3 regions of the Nocardioides imazamoxiresistens genome follow, and region 2 is predicted to be linked to each of the others. Evidence: predicted binding sites of a transcription regulator. Region 2 holds the regulator's gene; each other region holds the start of a gene.
What was found. The regulator LexA, encoded in region 2, represses DNA repair genes until DNA is damaged. The targets are predictions, from matches to a motif close to TCGAACANNTGTTCGA.

Region 1: RDV89_RS07590 (HNH endonuclease signature motif containing protein) is a predicted target of LexA. The motif match lies at 2,726-2,741, and genes of this name have one in related genera.
Region 3: RDV89_RS02340 (HNH endonuclease signature motif containing protein) is a predicted target of LexA. The motif match lies at 2,339-2,354, and genes of this name have one in related genera.

What each region holds. Positions count from the first base shown of each region.
Region 1 is NZ_JAVYII010000003.1:135,835-141,931, forward strand. Features, by position in the region: gene RDV89_RS07575 (MBL fold metallo-hydrolase) at 1-39, opposite strand, end outside; gene RDV89_RS07580 (hypothetical protein) at 108-704, shown strand; gene RDV89_RS07585 (hypothetical protein) at 635-1,213, shown strand; gene RDV89_RS07590 (HNH endonuclease signature motif containing protein) at 1,245-2,711, opposite strand; gene RDV89_RS07595 (hypothetical protein) at 3,523-4,551, opposite strand; gene RDV89_RS07600 (homogentisate 1,2-dioxygenase) at 4,643-5,845, opposite strand; gene RDV89_RS07605 (hypothetical protein) at 5,920-6,097, shown strand, end outside.
Region 2 is NZ_JAVYII010000004.1:437,500-443,596, reverse strand. Features, by position in the region: gene RDV89_RS11415 (PKD domain-containing protein) at 186-755, shown strand; gene RDV89_RS11410 (LysM peptidoglycan-binding domain-containing protein) at 856-1,212, opposite strand; gene lexA (transcriptional repressor LexA) at 1,532-2,278, shown strand; gene RDV89_RS11400 (hypothetical protein) at 2,390-2,815, shown strand; gene RDV89_RS11395 (alkaline phosphatase D family protein) at 2,945-4,663, shown strand; gene RDV89_RS11390 (alkaline phosphatase family protein) at 4,665-5,999, shown strand; gene RDV89_RS11385 (ATP-dependent DNA helicase) at 6,015-6,097, opposite strand, start outside.
Region 3 is NZ_JAVYII010000001.1:493,910-500,006, forward strand. Features, by position in the region: gene RDV89_RS02325 (Fpg/Nei family DNA glycosylase) at 1-579, opposite strand, end outside; gene RDV89_RS02330 (ribose-5-phosphate isomerase) at 583-1,116, opposite strand; gene RDV89_RS02335 (alpha/beta hydrolase) at 1,130-2,020, opposite strand; gene RDV89_RS02340 (HNH endonuclease signature motif containing protein) at 2,369-3,844, shown strand; gene RDV89_RS02345 (sodium:calcium antiporter) at 4,049-5,086, shown strand; gene RDV89_RS02350 (putative quinol monooxygenase) at 5,141-5,452, shown strand; gene metG (methionine--tRNA ligase) at 5,456-6,097, opposite strand, start outside.

The DNA.
Region 1 (6,097 bases), on a different contig from region 2:
CGCGTCGCGGCCGACCTGCTGGATGCGCGGTGGGGTCATGGGGTGATGGTCGTCGATCGGTGGTGATCGCCGGCGCAGGCGCCACGGGGAGCGCTAGCGTGCGGCGCGTGGCCGACCAGGTGAGGTTCAGCGGTGTCGTGAGCGTCGACGAGCACCTCCTCATGCTGCTGCCCGAGGACGACCCCGAGCCCGAGGCGTCGTTCGACGCGATGCTGGTCGACCTGGCGGGGCGCTCCGGCCTGTACGTCCACACCGGCTGCGCGACGGGTCCGGTGCACGTGACCGTGCTGCTCCACGGCGACCGGCCGGCCGACCTCGACGACACGTGGGAGGCCCAGGAGCTGGTCAGCATCGACCTGCGCGGCCCCCTGTTCGTCACGTGGCTCTGGGACGACGGGACGCTGGGTGGACCCCACCTGCGTCCCGAGCGCCCCGGCCCCCACCGGGTGCGCGTGAGTGTGCGCGGGGACCGCTCGCTGCACTACGACCACGTCGTCGACGAGCCGAACGAGGAGTACCTCGTCGAGCTGTGGCCCGACACGGTGCTGCGCGCGAGCGCGAGACGACCCGCCGCGACGGTGTCGGCGACCCGATCCCCGAGCCCGAACCGGCAGCGAGTGGCGGACGAGGCGTCGTGCACGTGGTCGACAGTCACTACGTGCCGCCGCCGGACGGGTTGCGGCTGGTCGACGAGTGGACGGTGATGGCAGGTCTGACCCCGGCGGAACAGCACGACACCACGAGCCCTGAAGCCGAGGCTGCCTCCCATGCGTTCCACGAGCTGCTTCCACTGCCAGGATTCGCCTGGGTGTGGCGGGCCCTGCTCACGGACGACTGGCACGTGTGGCACACGGACCCGGACCGCCTCGAGGAGCAGCTCGCACCGATCCGCGCCGCGCACCCGTCGGTCCGGTGGGTGGTGCACCATGCCAACTTCGATCGCGCCGGCACGGACCGGCTCATCGAGGAGCGCTCGTTGAACGGCATACCGGGCCTCATGCACGCCCACCTGCGCAACGACGGCTCGGGGCTGGCGATCAGCATGTATCCCGACTTCCCGGAGGCCGACCTGCCGGCGATGGCCGAGCGGATCGCCCTGCTCGATCTGCCCATGCCGGCATGGATCGAGATCTTTCAGTTCCCGGACCGCGAGCCGGACCCATCCGTCGCGTTCTGGTTCCACGACGAGACGCGTCCGTTCGACGGTCGCTAGGCAGACGGTCCGGACGGACGCGCCCAGCAGGTCAAGGCAGGGCGACCGTGCCGGTGGGTGTGACGATGTAGCGGCGGCCGTGGGGGCTGGTCCAGATGAAGCCGTCGGGTGGTTCGTCGGGGCGGGTGGGTCGGTAGCGCCAGCGGCGGTCGTGTTCGCGGTGGGCTGTGCCGGGCGGGTCGCTGCTGAGCGGTGAGGGGTGCGTCTTGGCGCGGTGGTGGAGCCGGCAGAGCGGGACGAGGTTGTCGCTGGCTGTCCGACCGCCGGCGTGCCATTCGACGCGGTGGTCGAGGTCGGAGGCCCGCGCTAGCCGGTTGCAGAACGGGAACCGACACGTCGGATAGCGGAGCTGGACCTGCTCGACGAGCCGCTCGGGGATCCGATAGCTCGGCGTCGCGATGCGCTCGTCGAGGTCGATCACCGGCTTGACCACCACCTGGGTGCTGTCGGTGCGGCACCAGTCGCGGACCTGCTCCGCGGTCACCGTCCGCAGCCCGACGCCCGGAGCGGTGACGGTCGCGAGGTCGATGCCGGTGCCGCCGGTCAGCGGGTCGATCCCGACCGACGACGACTCCAACGCGGCCTGCGACAGGTGGACGTGCAGCACCACCTGACGCGCCGCCACCGATGAGGCCTCCGCACGGTCGTCTGTGCCGGTGAGGTCGAGTGCGGTCTGCTTGCGGGCCAACTCACCGACCGCGATCGCCCGTCGGACGTCGAGCGACTCACCCGACCCCAACGCAGCCAGTTCAGCGGCACCACGGGCGACGACCTCCTCGAGATCACGCGCGTCGGCCAGGTCCAGCTCACCGGACACGGCGACCGTGCCGCCGACCTGACCGTGCACCCCCAGCGCCTCACGGGCACGGAAGTCGATCGTGAAGAACCGGCCCGCGTCCGCGGCCGCCCGGTCGGCTTCGGTGGTCTCGGGGTCGAACCGCGCGGATGCCTCAGCGACGAGCCGGTCGATCCCCGCCCCCGAGATGGAGTGCGCGACGTGGGCGATGTTGCGGTCCACGAACCCCGCACCCTCGAACGTCAACGTCCGCGTCGCGCGGGCGATCCGCCGGGCGCGCCACACCTGCACCCCACCCGCGGCGACCCGGGCCGCGATCAGCGGGAGGCGGTGTCGGACCTCGACCGCGTCACCGACCAGCGCACGACCCGCCTCTTGGCTGAGGCCCATCGCGGTGACCAGTTCCAGGACCGCGAACTCCGACACGAGCGGGGCGCCGGGTCCGCCGTACGCCAGCCACCGGTCACCACCCGGCACCGCCGCGAGGGACTCCTCGTCGTCGACCCACATGCCCAAAGGGCCGATCGGGTCACCCACCGTCGACGTCCCGCACTCAGCATCCAGATGGGCATCGGCGTAGTCGGCAGCCGCGAAGAACGCGCCCGCCTCAGCAGCGCGCTGGGCCCGCATCGCATCGGACGCAGCATCCAGGAGCGCAGCCCGCGACGGGCTGTCCGTGTGGTGCTGGGTCCCCTGGTCCATACCCCAAATTCTACTCGAACGTGCGTTCGCTAACCAGGGTCGCGGACCCATCTGTGGAGGACGTCTCCGCAGGTCAGGCCACGTGACCGCCCTCCCGCGCGTACCCCCACCCGCACCGCGGCAGAACCCGCAACTCGACGCCCCGAACCGTGCCACTCGTGCCAGCTCGGCAAGCAACCGGCGCGGTACGAACAGCCGCGACCTGAGTCCGCGTGCTCACCCCCGGCTGCGCCCCGATGCGCGAGGATCGCGACCGTGCGTCACCACCTCGCGCGCGGCTGCACCGCGCTGGCCCTCGCCGCGATCGCCTGGCTGGCGACCGCCGCCTGGTTCTCGCTGGACGGGTACCCCTGGCCCGAGGGCTCCGCGCTCGCGTCCGACGGCACGACGCACCGCCTGGACGTCGCGGCGGGCGCCGAGCTGGACCTCTGGAGCGACGAGGCGACGGCCGCGCCGCGGTGCACGGCGACCGACGCGGCCACGGGTGCCGACCTCCCGATCACCGAGACCGACGACCCGGCGTCCCGGTCCGCCGGCGTCGGCGCCATCGGCGCCTGGACCGCGAGCCAGCGGGTCGAGGCGGGCAACGGGGCCCTCGACCTCACCTGCGACAGCAGGGAGGGCCCGGGGCAGCGCGTGCGGGTCGCGCCCGCGCCGACCCCGCTGTCCGTCCTCGACCCCGCGCCCCGACGGCGTGGTCGGCGGGCGCCGCGCTCCTGCTGCTCACGGTCGGTCTCTTCGTGGCCTGCACGATCGCCTTCGGACGACGCGAGCAGCGGCGGCCCGCGCCCCCACGCTGACCGCGCCGGCGCTACCGCTCCGCCAGGTACGCCTCGGCGGCGGCGTTCCAGCGCTGGTCGAGCCCCTCCCACGTCTCGCCGCGACCTCCGACGACGGCCGACAGGAAGGTCCGGTCGGTGGTGGCGTCGAAGCGCGTCCCCGGCGGCAGCTGTGCCACCAGGTCGAGGAACGGCTCGACGCTCGGCAGGACCACGTCCCCGTGCCGGTCGAGGTCGAGGTCCTCGGCCGAGTCGACCCCGGGCACCACCAGCACGGCCCCGGTCGCGATCTCCCCGCGCCGGGCCGGGTCGGCCGGGCGGAGACCCGGCGCCGGCCCCACGTGCAGCGACACGTCCACGACCAGGTCGTCGGCCGCCTGCAGCGCCGCCAGCTCCGACCAGACGGCCCGCAGCTCGGTCGTCACGCCCTCGTCGGTGCGCAGGACGGGGACCGCCTCGGCCGAGTACGCCACCTCCCACCGCTCCACGGCCGACAGGTCGGGATGCTGGGCCACCTCGTCCAGGAACGCCGTCACCGCCGCCGGGTCGCGCGCGGAGTCCAGCGCCACCGCGAGCTGACCGAAGCGGTCCACCGCGACGTGGCCGCCCTCGCCGAGGACGGCGTCGAGGGCGCTGGTCGCCCGCTCCGCGTCGCCGATCCGTTCGCGCAGGCCGGGGACGGGCTCGCTGACGTCGCCGGAGTAGCGCAGCAGCGGGCGGGCGGCGCCGGCGCTCTCCCGCCAGACGGTGATCTCCTTCGCCCCGACCCACTCCCCCTCGGCGAACGCGCGGTCGACGACGTCGACGATCTGGCCCGCCGAGGCGTCGTCGGCCATCGCGATCGCGTAGCGGAAGTAGAACGGGCCCACGGCCGGGTCCTCCTCGCTCCACCGCTCGACCTCGACGTCGACCACCCCGGGCATCGTCTCGACATCGGTCCACGGCGTCCCGCCCGCCGCGTCCTCCGCCGTCGCGCCGAGCAACCCCGCTCGCGCCGCGACGAGGAGGGCGCCCAGCAGCACCACCGGGAACAGCACGAGCAGGAGACGTCGGGGCGACACGGGCGCGACCCTGCCCAGCGGCGCCGGGGCGTACGCCTGGCACCCGGAATCCGCGGCACGCCACCGCGCCGAGGGTCGGCGGATCGGGGCCTCAGAGGCTGCGGCCAGCCCACGCCCAGGCGTACGTGCCGTCGTCGCTGGCCGTACCGGCCTCGCCGAGGCCGAGGGGTCGGAACGTGTCGACCATGACGGCCGACTCGTCGAAGGTCTCGGCCCCCAGGGAGGCCTCGATCGCCGCGGGCTGCGGGCCGTGCGCGTGCCCGCCCGGGTGCAGCGAGATCGAGCCGATCCCGATCCCGGTGCCCTTGCGGGCCTCGTAGTCGCCGCCCACGTAGAACATGACCTCGTCGGAGTCGACGTTGGAGTGGTAGTACGGCACGGGGACCGCGAGCGGGTGGTAGTCGACCTTGCGCGGCAGGAAGTTGCAGATCACGAAGTTGTGACCCTCGAAGACCTGGTGCACCGGCGGCGGCTGGTGGATCTTGCCGGTGATCGGCATGTAGTCCTCGATGTTGAACGTGTACGGGTAGAGGCACCCGTCCCAGCCCACGACGTCGAACGGGTGGGTGTCGTACACGAAGCGCGTGCCGACGATGCCGCCCGGGCCGTCGCCGCGGTGCTTGACCAGCACCTCGACGTCGGTGCCCTCGGCGAGCAGCACGTCGTCGGGCCCGTGCAGGTCGCGCTCGCAGAACGGTGCGTGCTCGAGCAGCTGCCCGTAGCGCGAGAGGTAGCGCTTCGGCGGTGCGACGTGACTGTTGGCCTCGACCGGGTAGAGGCGGCTGGGCCCGTCGGTCGTGTCGGGCACCCAGCGGTGCGTGGTGGCCCGCGGCACGATCACGTAGTCGCCGGTGCGGTACGACAGCGTGCCGAACACGGTCTCCACCACGCCGGCGCCGGACTCGACGTAGACGCACTCGTCGCCGGTCGCGTTGCGGTAGTAGGGCGAGACCGCGCCCGCGACGACGTACGAGATGCGGACGTCGGCGTTGCCGAGCACGAGCCGCCGCCCCGTCACCGCGTCGATCGCGCCCGCCGCCTGCGCGTCGAACAGGTCGTGGAGCCGCAGGTGACGAGGCTTGAGGGGGTGGTTGGCCACGGTCGACTGGTCGCCGAGCTCCCAGATCTCGCTGGCCACGATGGCCGAGGGCACTCCGCGGTGGTAGAGCAGCGACGAGTCGGACGAGAAGCCCTCCTCCCCCATCAGCTCCTCGTAGTACAGCCGCCCCTGGTCGTCGCGGAACTGCGTGTGCCGCTTCTGGGGGACCGAGCCCACCTGTCGGTAGTACGCCACCGGGTTCCCTTCGTTAGTTCGATATCAGAACATGTGCGTTCTCATTTAGAAGATAGTGGGTTAGTCTCCAGGACGTGTCAATCCCCGTGCCGACCGCCCCCGTGCCCGCGGCGTTCCGAGACCTCGTCGACGACGCGGCCGTGTTCCCGCCCGGCGAGGCGCCCCTGCCGTCCGCCGTGACCGCGCACGCCGCGCACCTGCGCGCCCCCCACGCTCCGCTCGTCGGACCCTTCGTGGTCGGCGCCCCGGCGC
Region 2 (6,097 bases):
CACTACAGGGGTTAGACCCCGGTGATTCGACGGTTGATCCTGGCGCATCTGGCTTCAACGCATCCATCGAGCGAACCGAGCGCATTGCGAACGGACGCGGCATCGGCAGCGAGAGTGGGCGGGCGCCGACCCCGGAGGAGCTCGCCGCCGCGGCGTACGCGCGACTCGACGGCGCGACGTGCACGGTGCCCGCAATCATCCCGATCTGCCAGGTCGACGTTCCGTGCGCGGACGCCGAGACCGCGACCAACAACGCGGCCTCGATCCTCGTCGGCACGAACATGCCCGAGTCGCAGTGCACGGCGCCCGCCACGGCCGCGATCACCGACGCGATCGTCCTGACGGCCTTCCAGGACGTCCCGCTCCCCGAAGCGACGCTGACCATCCAACCGCCCGACGCACGCACGCTGGTCAACCTGGACACGAACTTCTACACGGTCGCCGAGCCGTTCACCACGAGCGTCACGCTGCTCGGCAGCCAGGTCGACCTCGACATCTCCCCCGCGAGCTACACCTGGTCGTTCGGCGACGGCACCGTGCGCTCGACGACGACGCCGGGCGCGGCGTACCCGGACCTGCTCGTCACGCACGCCTACGAGTCCACCGGCACGGTCGCGACCTCCGTGACCGTCACGTGGGGCGCGCGCTACCGCGTCGACGGTGGCCCGTGGGCGGACGTCGCCGGCACCGTCGACATGACGAGCCCCTCCGTCGACCTCGAGGTCATCGAGGCCACGCCCGTCCTCACCGACTGAACGCAGGAGGGGCGGGACCGCCGTCGCGGTCCCGCCCCTGTTCTTCCCCGGTTGACCGACAGGTCGGGGTCGAGGCGACCTGTCGGGGTTCGTGGAGGGCTCAGCCCTCGGCCGGCACGACGAGCAGCTGGCCCGCCTGCAGCTCGGCCGTGTCCATCGCGTTCAGCGCGCGGATGTCGTCGATGACCTCCTGCACCCCGGCGTCACCGGAGCGCTCGGAGGCGATGTCCCACAGGGTGTCGCCCGAACCGACGCGGATGGTCTCGGTCGTGCTCGGCACGGCCTCGTCCGTCGCGGCGGAGGTCGTCGTCAGCAGCACGCCCAGGAGCAGCATCAGGCCGAGGCCGAGCGCGACCACGACCATCCGGCCGCGGCGCGTCAGGCGCACGGAGCCGTGGTGCGGGCGCGGCGTCGCAGCGGTGCGGCCGAGGGCGGGAGCGGCGAGGGACGTGCTCATGGTGACCTCCAGGGGAAGAGTTCGGTCGTGACGAGCTGTTGTCTACCGACGGCCACCGACAGTTCGGCTCCGGCGACTGCGCCGGCCCCGCTGTCGATCACACGTTCGATCGAACACATGAGCGAGATTAGAGCAGGTGTTCGAACGAAATCAAGGTCCTGTTCGAACAATTCTTCGAGCGGCCCGACCGTCGGCCCCGCGACACCCTCGACACGCCGCATCGAACAGGTGTTTGAAGGTCGACCTCGGATGCCGCTAGCGTCCCCTCCACACGTCCGGCACCGTCACGACGCGCTGCAGCGCGGGAGGAAGGCACACCATGGCCAGCACACGAAAGCCCAGCCGCGGCTCGAAGGACGTCGCCGACGTCGCGTCCGTGCCCGAGCCGGGCGTCGGCCAGGCGCGACTGACCCCGCGCCAGGCGAAGGTGCTCGCCGTGATCACCGACGCGCTGGAGAAGCACGGCTATCCCCCGAGCATGCGCGAGATCGGCGAGGAGGTCGGGCTGACCAGCTCCTCGTCCGTCGCCTACCAGCTCAAGACGCTGGAGGAGAAGGGCTACCTGCGCCGCGACCCCAACCGCCCGCGCGCGATCCAGGTCGTCACGGCGGCCGGGTCCGAGCCGGACGCCGCCGTCGTGGCGCCCGACGAGAGCGACGTGGACGAGACGGGGATCGGCGACGCCCGCCCGGCGGCGACGTACGTGCCGGTGGTCGGTCGCATCGCGGCCGGTGGCCCGATCCTGGCCGAGGAGCGGGTCGAGGACGTGTTCCCCCTCCCCCACGCGCTGGTCGGCGACGGCACGCTCTACCTCCTCGAGGTCTCGGGCGACTCCATGGTCGAGGCGGCCATCTGCGACGGCGACTACGTCGTGGTCCGCCAGCAGCCGAACGCCGAGAACGGCGAGATCGTGGCGGCCATGATCGACGGCGAGGCGACGGTCAAGACGTTCCAGCGCCGCGACGGCCGCGTCTGGCTGCTGCCGCACAACCCGGCGTACGAGCCCATCGACGGCACCCACGCCACCATCCTCGGCAAGGTCACCGCGGTCCTGCGCCGCCTCTGAGACCGACCGCCGTCGTGCCCCGCAGCCGGGGAGGCCCCCGTGGCCTCCCCGGCTGCGTCGCGTCCCCCCGTGCGCCGTAGCATCGGCGCAGCCGTTCTCGAGGAGTCCCGGATGACCGACGTGCCGCGTTTCCCGGTGCTGGAGGCTGCCGACGGCTACGAGATCGCCGAGGTCGACCGCCAGGTCTGGCAGCTGTGCGAGGAGATCCGCCGCGGCCGGCGCACCGGCCTGCACCCCGGCCCCTTCGACACCCGCCCGTTCCGCCTCGTGCACCGAAGCCAGGTGTACGCCCCGGGAGCGGTCGACGACTGGTTCGACGGCTGCTCCGCCGAGCTCGAGGCCCGGCGCCAGCACCCCTCGGCGCACCGTCCCCCGCCCTACGAGGGCGACCTGGACGACCCGCCGGAGCTGCGCGGCGCGGACCGCCCGGGCGCCGAGCCCGAGAAGTTCGAGAGCTCGATCCCCCTGTGGGCCCGGGTGGTCGCGCTGCTCGTCATCGTGGGCCTGGTCTGCGCCTACGTGCTCTCCTACTTCTGAGCCGTCGCTCCCCGACCCCCGCCCCGACGCGGTCCCGCGTCGGTGAACGAGGGGCGACGTCCGGGCGACGATCCGCCGCATCGTGCGTCGGCCCCGAGACCCCGGCCCGTCTCGCTCGTTGCAGCGGACGTGATCCCGCCCACCGCCGAGGAGCGCCCCACGCTCCCGCCGCTGCCGCGCCGCAGCGTCCTCGCCGCCGCCGGCATCGCCACCGGCGCCGCCCTCGTGGCCACCGACCCCGTGTCCCCGGACCCCGCCGACGCCGCCGCCACTACCGGCGCCGGGGCGTACTTCCAGCACGGCGTCGCCTCGGGCGACCCGCTGCCCACCAGCGTCGTGATCTGGACGCGCGTCACCCCGAGCCCCGACGCGACCCCGGGCTCCGGGCGCGGCCCGGCCGTCCGCGTGGGCTACCAGGTCGCCACCGACGCGCGGTTCACCTCGATCGTCGCCCGCGGGCACGTCGACACGAGCGCGTCGGCGGACCACACGGTCAAGATCGACGTGACCGGCCTGGCGCCGGCCCGGTGGTACTGGTTCCGCTTCCGGCACGACTACCGCTGGAGCCCGGTCGGGCGTACGCGCACCGCTCCCGCCCGCACGGCGACCCCCGAGCGGATCCGCTTCGGGGTCGTGTCGTGCGCCAACCTGCAGGCCGGGTGGTTCCACGCGTACCGGCACCTCGCCGCCCGCGACGACCTCGACGCGATCCTGCACCTCGGTGACTACCTGTACGAGTACGCGCCCGGCGAGTACGGGCTCGGGCAGGACAACGTCGACGTGCGCGCCCACGTGCCGGCGCGGGAGATCGTCACGCTGGCCGACTACCGCCAGCGCCACGCGCAGTACAAGCAGGACCCCGACCTGCAGGCCCTGCACGCCCGCTACCCGTTCATCGTGACCTGGGACGACCACGAGCACACCAACGACGCGCACCGCCACGGCGCCGAGAACCACCAGCCGTCCACCGAGGGGTCCTGGCCGGTACGCCGGTCGCGCGCGCACCGCGCGTACGACGAGTGGATGCCGGTCCGGCTCAACGGCACCGCCGCGCTCGGTGACGGGGCGCGGCTCTACCGCACGCTGCAGTTCGGCCGGCTCGCGCAGATCTCGATGCTCGACCTGCGCACCTACCGCTCCGAGCAGGTCGCCTACCCCGTCGTCGCCCCGGGGGTGAACGACCCCGACCGGACGATCACGGGCTCGACCCAGATGGCGTGGCTCAAGGACGCGCTGTCGTCGTCGGCGGCGCAGTGGAAGCTGGTCGGCAACCCCGTGATGATCTCGCCCGTCACGTTCGCCCAGCTGCCCACCGACCTCGTGGACCCGGTCAACGACGTGACGGGCCTGCTCCCGCGCGACGGCGCTCCCTACAACGTGGACCAGTGGGACGGCTACACCGACGACCGCCGCGAGCTGTTCGCCCACCTGCGCGACCAGGGCATCCGCGACACCGTCTTCGTCACCGGGGACATCCACTCGGGCTGGGCCTGCGAGCTGCCGCACGACGCGGGGACCTACCCCCTCAGCCCGTCGGCGGGCGTCGAGCTCGTCGCCTCGTCGGTGACGTCCAACAACCTCAAGGACATCCTCGGCGCCCCGCCGCGCACGGCGAGCCTGGCCGTGGAGGCGGTGCTGCGGCTCGCCAACCGCCACATCCGCTACATCGACTTCGACAGCCACGGCTACTCGGTCCTCGACGTCACCCCCGCGCGGGTGCAGATGGACTGGTACGTCACCGGCCCCCGCGACCAGCGCGGCGCCGGCACGACGCACACCGCGTCGTTCCAGACCCTCGCCGGGACCAACAAGCTGAGCCGGGCCGCCGGGCCCGTGGGAGGACGCTGACATGCACGAGTGCCACCAGCCACGGACCGACCGCCCCTCGCCCTTCCTCGACGGCGATCCCGAGCGCGAGCGGCACCGACCCGCCGCCGAGCGCCGCACCTTCCTCAAGGTGGCCGGCGCCGCCGGCGCCGGACTGCTGCTCTCCGCGGCGCCCGGCGCGGAGCGGGCCGCCGCCGCGACCACGAAGCGGGCGTACGTCGTCGTGATCGACGGGTGCCGTCCCGACGAGATCGACTCCGGCCTGATGCCGAACGTCAAGGCGCTGCGCGACAGCGGCCGCAACTTCGCCCGGGCGCGCTCCCTGCCGATCACCGAGACGATCCCGAACCACGTGATGATGATGACCGGCCTCCGGCCGGACCGGACCGGCGTGCCCGCCAACGCGGTGTGGGACCGCACGCTCGGGGCCGAGCGCACCCTCGAGCTGCCCACCGACCTCAAGCGGGAGACCCTGCTCGCCCGTGGCGCGCGGCAGCGGCTGCGCACCGCGTCGGTGCTGAGCAAGGACTACCTCTACGGGATCTTCGGCCGCCAGGCGACCTACCGCTGGGAGCCGAGCCCGATCCTGCCGGTCACCGGGCACGCGCCGGACGGGTTCACCATGGACGCGACGATCGAGATGATCGACCAGTACGACCCCCACCTGACGTTCGTGAACCTGGGCGACATCGACCGGGCCGGCCACAGCGACGTCACCGGCGGCCTCGGGCTGCAGCTCGCCCGCCGGCTCGCGCTGCTCTCCACCGACCGCCAGGTGCAGCGCCTGGTCTCCCACCTTCAGGAGACCCGGCGGTGGAGCACCTCGCTGGTCCTGGTGCTCGCCGACCACTCGATGGACTGGTCGCTGCCGCACCGGGTGATCTCGCTGCAGCCCGCGCTCAACGCCGACCCCACGCTGGTCGGGAACTTCGCAATCTCCCAGAACGGCGGGGCGGACCTCGTCTACTGGATCGGGTCGCCCGCGCGGCGCGCGGCCGGGGTGCGGCGCATCCTCGAGATCGTGCGTACGCAGCGCGGGGTCCTCGCGGCCCACGACCGGGCGGCGACCCCGAGCCTGCGGCTGGGCCCCGAGGCGGGCGACGTCGTCGCGTACTGCCAGGCGGGCTGGCGCTTCTCGGACCCGTTCGTGGTGAACAACCCCATCCCGGGCAACCACGGCCACCCCACCACCGAGCCGATCCCGTTCTTCATCGCCGGCGGTCACCCCTCCGTGCGCCGTGGCACCAGCTCGGTCCTCGCCCACACCGTCGACGTCGCCCCGACCGTCGGCGAGATGCTCGGCGTGCCGGCCGACCCGAACCACCCCTACGACGGGCGGTCGCTGCTGCGCGCCTGAGGCGAGGTCGCCGCCTCAGTCGCCCGCGAGGCGCGCGAGCGCCTTCACCACGACGTCGGGGTCGGCCGTGCGCCACATCGGCGGGAGACTGGCCTCCA
Region 3 (6,097 bases), on a different contig from region 2:
CCGGGCCGTCAGGCTGGCGCCCGTGCGGTAGGGGTCGAGACGGTGCCGGAAGAGCACCTCCGCCCGGTAGACGTTGCCGACCCCGGCGAGCACGGACTGGTCCATCAGCAGGGCGGCCACCGGGGCGCGGCTGCGGCGCACCCGCTCCCAGGCCGGCGCCGGGTCCGTGCCGGGCCGCAGCGGGTCCGGGCCGAGGCGCGCGACGACGGCGTCGCGCTGCTGGGCGGTCAGCAGGGTGCAGGCGGTCGCGCCGCGGAGGTCGGCGTACGCCGTGGGCCGGCCGTCGCCGGCAGCCGCGAGGCGAAGGCGTACCTGTCCCACGGGCTCGGGCACCTGCGCCACCTCGGCGTGCACGTCGAAGCGGCCGTAGAGGCCGAGGTGGACGTGGACGACCCGCCCGGCCCCGAGCTCGAGGAAGAGGTGCTTGCCGTGGGCGTGCGCCTCCTCGAGCACCGCGCCGTCGAGCGCGGCGGCCTCGGCCTCGAAGCGGCCCTGCGGGCTGGCGAGGGCCAGCCGGCGTCCCGCGAACGCCGCGGTCAGCTCACCGGCGAGCCGGTGCAGGGTGTGCCCCTCGGGCACGGGTCAGGAGGCGTCGTCGGCGCTGCCCGCCCCGGCGTCGTAGCCGGGCAGGGCCGACGCCGGCAGCGGCGGGAGGTCGCGGGTCGTCTCGTAGTCGCCCAGCTGGCCGATGCGGCGCACGTGGCGCTCCTCGCCCGTGAACGGGGTGCGCAGGAAGACCTCGACGAAGCGGGTCATGTCCTCGAGGCTGTGCAGCCGACCGCCGACGGAGATCACGTTGGCGTCGTTGTGCTCCCGCGCGAGCACGGCGGTCTCCTCCGACCACACGAGCGCGCAGCGCACACCGATCACCTTGTTGGCCGCGATCTGCTCGCCGTTGCCCGAGCCGCCGATGACGACGCCGAGGCTGTCGAGGCCCTCGGCCTGCTCGGCGGCGACGCCCTCGGCCGCGCGCAGGCAGAAGACCGGGTAGTCGTCGAGGGCGTCGAAGACGAACGGGCCGTGGTCGACGACCTCGTGGCCCTGGTCGGTGAGCCAGGCGGTCAGGTGGTCCTTGAGCTCGAGGCCGGCGTGGTCGGAACCGAGGTGTACGCGCATGGGCGGCAGTCTCTCAGGCGTGCAGCCGGAGGAACGCCGCGACCTGGCCCATGGTCGGGGCGGCGGCGTCGTAGACCGCGGCGTGCCGCCAGAAGCCGTGCAGCTGGCCGAGCACCCGGGTGCCGACCACGTCGACACCGGCCTCGGCGAGGCGGGCGTACAGCTCCTCGCCCTCGTCGCGCAGCGGGTCGTGCTCGGCGGTCACCACGAGCGTCGGGGGCAGGGTGCCGAGGTGCTCGGAGCGCAGGGGCGCGAGGTCGGGGTGCGCCAGGTCGGCGGGGGTGGCGGCGTACTGCTCCCAGTACCAGGCCGCCTCCCGCGGGTCGAAGCCGTGGGTCTCGGTGCGGTACGACGCCGACGACCCGGTCGGGTCCAGGAACGGGTAGATCAGCGCGACGGCCGCGAAGCGCCCCGGACGGCGCAGCGCGGCGACCAGCGCGAGGTTGGCCCCGGCGCTGTCGCCGTGGGCGTAGAGGGGACCGGCGACGTCCAGCGCAGCCGCGCCGCCGCCCTCCCCCAGCCAGGCCACGACGGTGTCCACGTCGTCGGGGGCCGCCGGGAAGCGGTGCTCCGGCGGGCGGCGGTAGTCCACGCTCAGGACGGCGACGCCCGCGAGGTTCGCGAACGCCCGGACCGCGGCGTCGTGCACCTCGACGTCGTTGAACACGAACCCGCCGCCGTGCAGGTGCACCACGAGCCCGGGTCGCGCACCGGCCGGCCGGTAGAGGCGGCACGGGACCCCGTCCGCGTCGACGTCGCGCACCTCGGCCACCTCCTCCCGCGGCTGCGCGGCGGCGGCGAGGCGCGCGGCCTCCCGGGCGTCGGCGATGTCGTAGGAGGGGTCGAAGACCGGGAGCTCGCCCGCGGCCGCGTCGAGCGCGGCCCGCGCCTGGGGGTGCAGCATGGCGCCAGCGTAGGGCGCGGCGGGGTGTTGCGGCGCCGGGGGCGGCGCGTCGAGCTGCGGGTTGTGCCGCGGGTCGGGGCGTCGAGCTGCGGGGTGTGCCGGGGTTCGGGGCGTCGAGCTGCGGGGTTCGCCGCGGTTCGGGGCGTCGAGTTACGGGTTGTGCCGCGGGGTGGGGTGTCGAGTTGCGGGTTGTGCCGCGGTTCGGGGTGTCGAGTTGCGGGTTCTGCCGGCGGTGCGGGTGGGGGTACGCGCGGGAGGGCGTGCAGGTGTGTTGACCTGCGGAAACGTTCTCCACAGATCGGTCCGCGACCCTGGTCCTCGAACGCACGTTCGGATAGAATCAGGGGTATGGATCGGGGGACCCAGCAGCGCACGAACAGCCCTTCGCGGGCTGCGCTGCTGGACGCTGCGTCCGAGGCGATGCGGGCCCAACGCGCTGCCGAGGCGGGCGCGTTCTTCGCGGCTGCCGACTACGCCGATGCCCACCTCGACGTGCTGCGCGGCGGCTCGCCCAGCAACGCGGTGGTGGGTGACCCGATCGGCCCGTTGGGCATGTGGGTCGACGACGAGGAGTCCCTCGCGGCGGTGCCGGGTGGGGACCGGTGGCTGGCGTACGGCGGACCCGGCGCGCCGTTGGTGTCGGAGTTCGCTGTTCTGGAGCTGGTGACTGCGATGGGTCTGTCGCAGGAGGCGGGTCGTGCGCTGGTGGGTGATGCGGTCGAGGTCCGCCACCGGCTCCCGCAGCTGGCCGGGCGGGTCGCTGCGGGTGGGGTGCAGGTGTGGCGGGCTCGTCGGATCGCGCGGGCGACGCGGACGTTGACGTTCGAGGGGGCTGGGTTTGTAGACCGCAACCTCGCTCATGTGGCGCACTCCATCTCCGGTGCCGGCATCGACCGGCTCGTCGCGGAGGCATCCGCGCGGTTCGACCCCGAGACCACCGAGGCGGATCGGGCGGATGCGGACGCGGGCCGGTTCTTCTCCGTCGACTTCCGCGCCCGCGAGGCGCTGGGGGTGCACGGTCAGGTCGGCGGCACCGTCCCTGTCATGGGTGAGCTGGACCTGGCCGACGCCCGTGATCTCGAGGAGGCCGTCGCCCGTGGTGCCGCCGAGCTGGCCGCACTCGGGTCGGGTGAGTCGCTCGACGTGCGCCGCTCCATCGCGGTCGGTGAGCTGGCCCGCAAGCAGACCGCACTCGACCTCACCGGTGAAGCGGAGGCATCGACGGTGGCAGCGCGTCAGGTGGTGCTGCACGTCCACCTGTCCCAGGCCGCGTTGGCATCGACGTCGATCGGGATCGACCCGCTCACCGGCGGCACCGGGATCGACCTGGCCACCGTCACCGCGCCCGGCATCGGGCTGCGGACCGTGACCGCCGAGCAGGTCCGCGACTGGTGCCGCAGCACCGACACCGGCATCGTCGTGAAACCGGTGATCGACCTCAACGAGCACATCACGACCCCGAGCTACCGGATCCCCGAGCGGCTCGTCGAGCAGGTCCAGCTGCGGCACCCGACGTGTCGGTTCCCGTACTGCAACCGGCCAGCGCGGGCCTCCGACCTCGACCACCGCGTCGAATGGGACGCCGGCGGCCCGACAGCCAGCGACAACCTCGTCCCGCTCTGCCGGCTCCACCACCGCGCCAAGACCCACCCCTCACCGCTCGGATCCGATCAGCCCGACGGACCAAGTCACGAGCAGCACTGCGAGCGCCGCTGGCGCTACCGACCCACACGCCCCGACGAACCACCAGACGGCTTCATCTGGACCAGCCCACGAGGCCGCCGCTACCTCGTCACGCCAACCGGCACCATCCCGCTCGACTAGCCCCCAGACGCGCACGGCACCACCCGACACCACCCCGCACCACCCGGCAGGCCCGCCGACACCACGTCGCCGGGCCCACCGGCGCGCCCAGCCCCCGCGCGTACCCACCCCCGCGCCCGCCCTCGGGGTCGCGGACCCAGCCCCGCGCGTACTCCGCACCGCGCGCACGGGCCCTGTTTGACGGCCACCCGTTGACTGTCCGCCGTGGACGCACTCTTTGACGCGACCGGCAGCCCCGGCCTCGCCGCCGCCGTGGTCTTCGTGGTGGGCGCCGCGGTCACGGTGCTGGGCAGCATCCGGCTCGCGACGCTGGGCGACGTGCTCGCCGACCGGACGGGCTGGGGCGAGGCGCTGTTCGGTGCGGTCTTCTTCGGGGTGATGACGTCGATGTCCGGCATCGTCATGACCGCGGCGACGGCGGCGGACGGGCGCGCGGACCTGGCGTACAGCAACGCGGTCGGCGGGATCGCTGCGCAGACGGTGGCCATCGCGGTGGCCGACCTGGCGTACCGGCGCTCCAACCTCGAGCACGCGGCGGCGTCGGTGGAGAACCTGATGTTCGGGTGCCTGCTGATCGCGCTGCTCTCACTGGCACTGCTGGCCACGTTCGCGCCGGAGGCGACGCTCCTGGGCCTCCACCCGATCTCGGGGGTGATGGTCGTGGTCTACCTCGGCGGCCTGCACCTGATCCGGCGACGGGCCCGGACCCCGATGTGGACGCCGGTCGACACGCCCGAGACGATCATCGACCAGCCGGAGGCCGACGACGCGCCGCAGACCACCGCGCAGCTGTGGGCGCAGTTCGTCGCGGTCGGCGCCGTCGTGGTCGTGGCCGGCTGGGCGATCGCCGAGGCCGCCGGCGTGATCGTCGACGTCACGGGGCTCGGCGCCGGCTTCGTCGGCATCGTGCTGATGGGCGTGGTCAACGCGATCCCCGAGACGGTCACCACGATCGCCGCCGTGCGCCGCGGCGCCACGACGCTCGCGGTCGCCGCGATCCTCGGCGGCAACAGCCTGGACGCGCTCAACCTGGCGGTCGGCGACGCGTTCTACGGCGGCGGCTCGATCTACCACGCCGCCAGCGACGGCCAGCTGTTCGTCACGGTGGCCTCGCTGTTCATGACGGCCGTGCTGCTCGGTGGGCTGCTGGTGCGCCAGCGCACCGGCCCGGGCCGCGTGGGCTTCGAGGGGGTCGGGCTCGCCGTCGCGTACGCCGGCGTGGTCGCCGTCCAGGTCCTCTGACAGCGCCGCGGCCGCTCCCGATGAGTCGGCCGCCGCGGCCGGGTCGATCCGTCCATGGAGACACCGGAGCACGCCCCGTCCGAGATCGTCGTGACCGGCCACCTCGCGGTCGCGCCCGCGGAGCGCGACCGCTACCTCGCCGGCTGCGCGGAGGTGGTCCGGCTGGCGCGGGCCGCCCCCGGCTGCCGCGACTTCGCGCTCGGGGCCGACCTCGTCGATCCCGGCCGCGTCAACGTGCTCGAGCGGTGGGCCTCGCGCGCCGAGCTCGCCGCGTTCCGCGGGTCGGGTCCCTCCGACGACCAGCAGGCCGCGCTGCTGGCCGTCGACGTCGTCGAGCTGGAGGTCCCCCGCTCGGAGGCCCGCTAGCGCTCAGCCGCCCAGGCGGGCGAGCTCCTCGTCGACCAGGGCGGGGTCGAGCTTGGTGAAGACCGGGGTCGGCTTCTCGACGGGCGTGCCGACGACGACGGGGGTCCGGCGCCAGGCCCGCGCGCCCGCGTACTCGCCCGTGATGACCGGGTAGGCCCGCGACGGGTCGTCGAGGTCGGTGGCCTCCTGCAGCTGCGGCAGCGGGGCGACGTCGCCGGCGCCGCCGAGCACGCGGTCGACCGCGTTCGCGGAGAACGGCAGGAACGGCGCGAGCACCGTGTTGAGGTCGGCCACGCACTGCACCAGCACGTGCAGCACCGTGCCGAGGCGCTCGCGCTGCTCGTCGCCCTTGAGCGTCCACGGCGCGGTGTCGGTGACGTACTTGTTCACCTCGCCGACCACCCGCATCGCCTCGCCGATCGCGGCCTTCTGGCGGTGCCGGGAGATCAGGTCGCCGACCGTGCCGAACGCCGCCTCGACCTGCTCGAGCAGGGCGACATCGGCCTCCTCGAAGGGCCCGGCGGGCGGGATCACGCCGAAGTTCTTCGCCACCAGCGTCGCGGTGCGGTTGACCAGGTTGCCCCAGCCGGCGACCAGCTCGTCGTTGGTGCGGCGCACGAACTCCGCCCACGAGAAGTCGCTGTC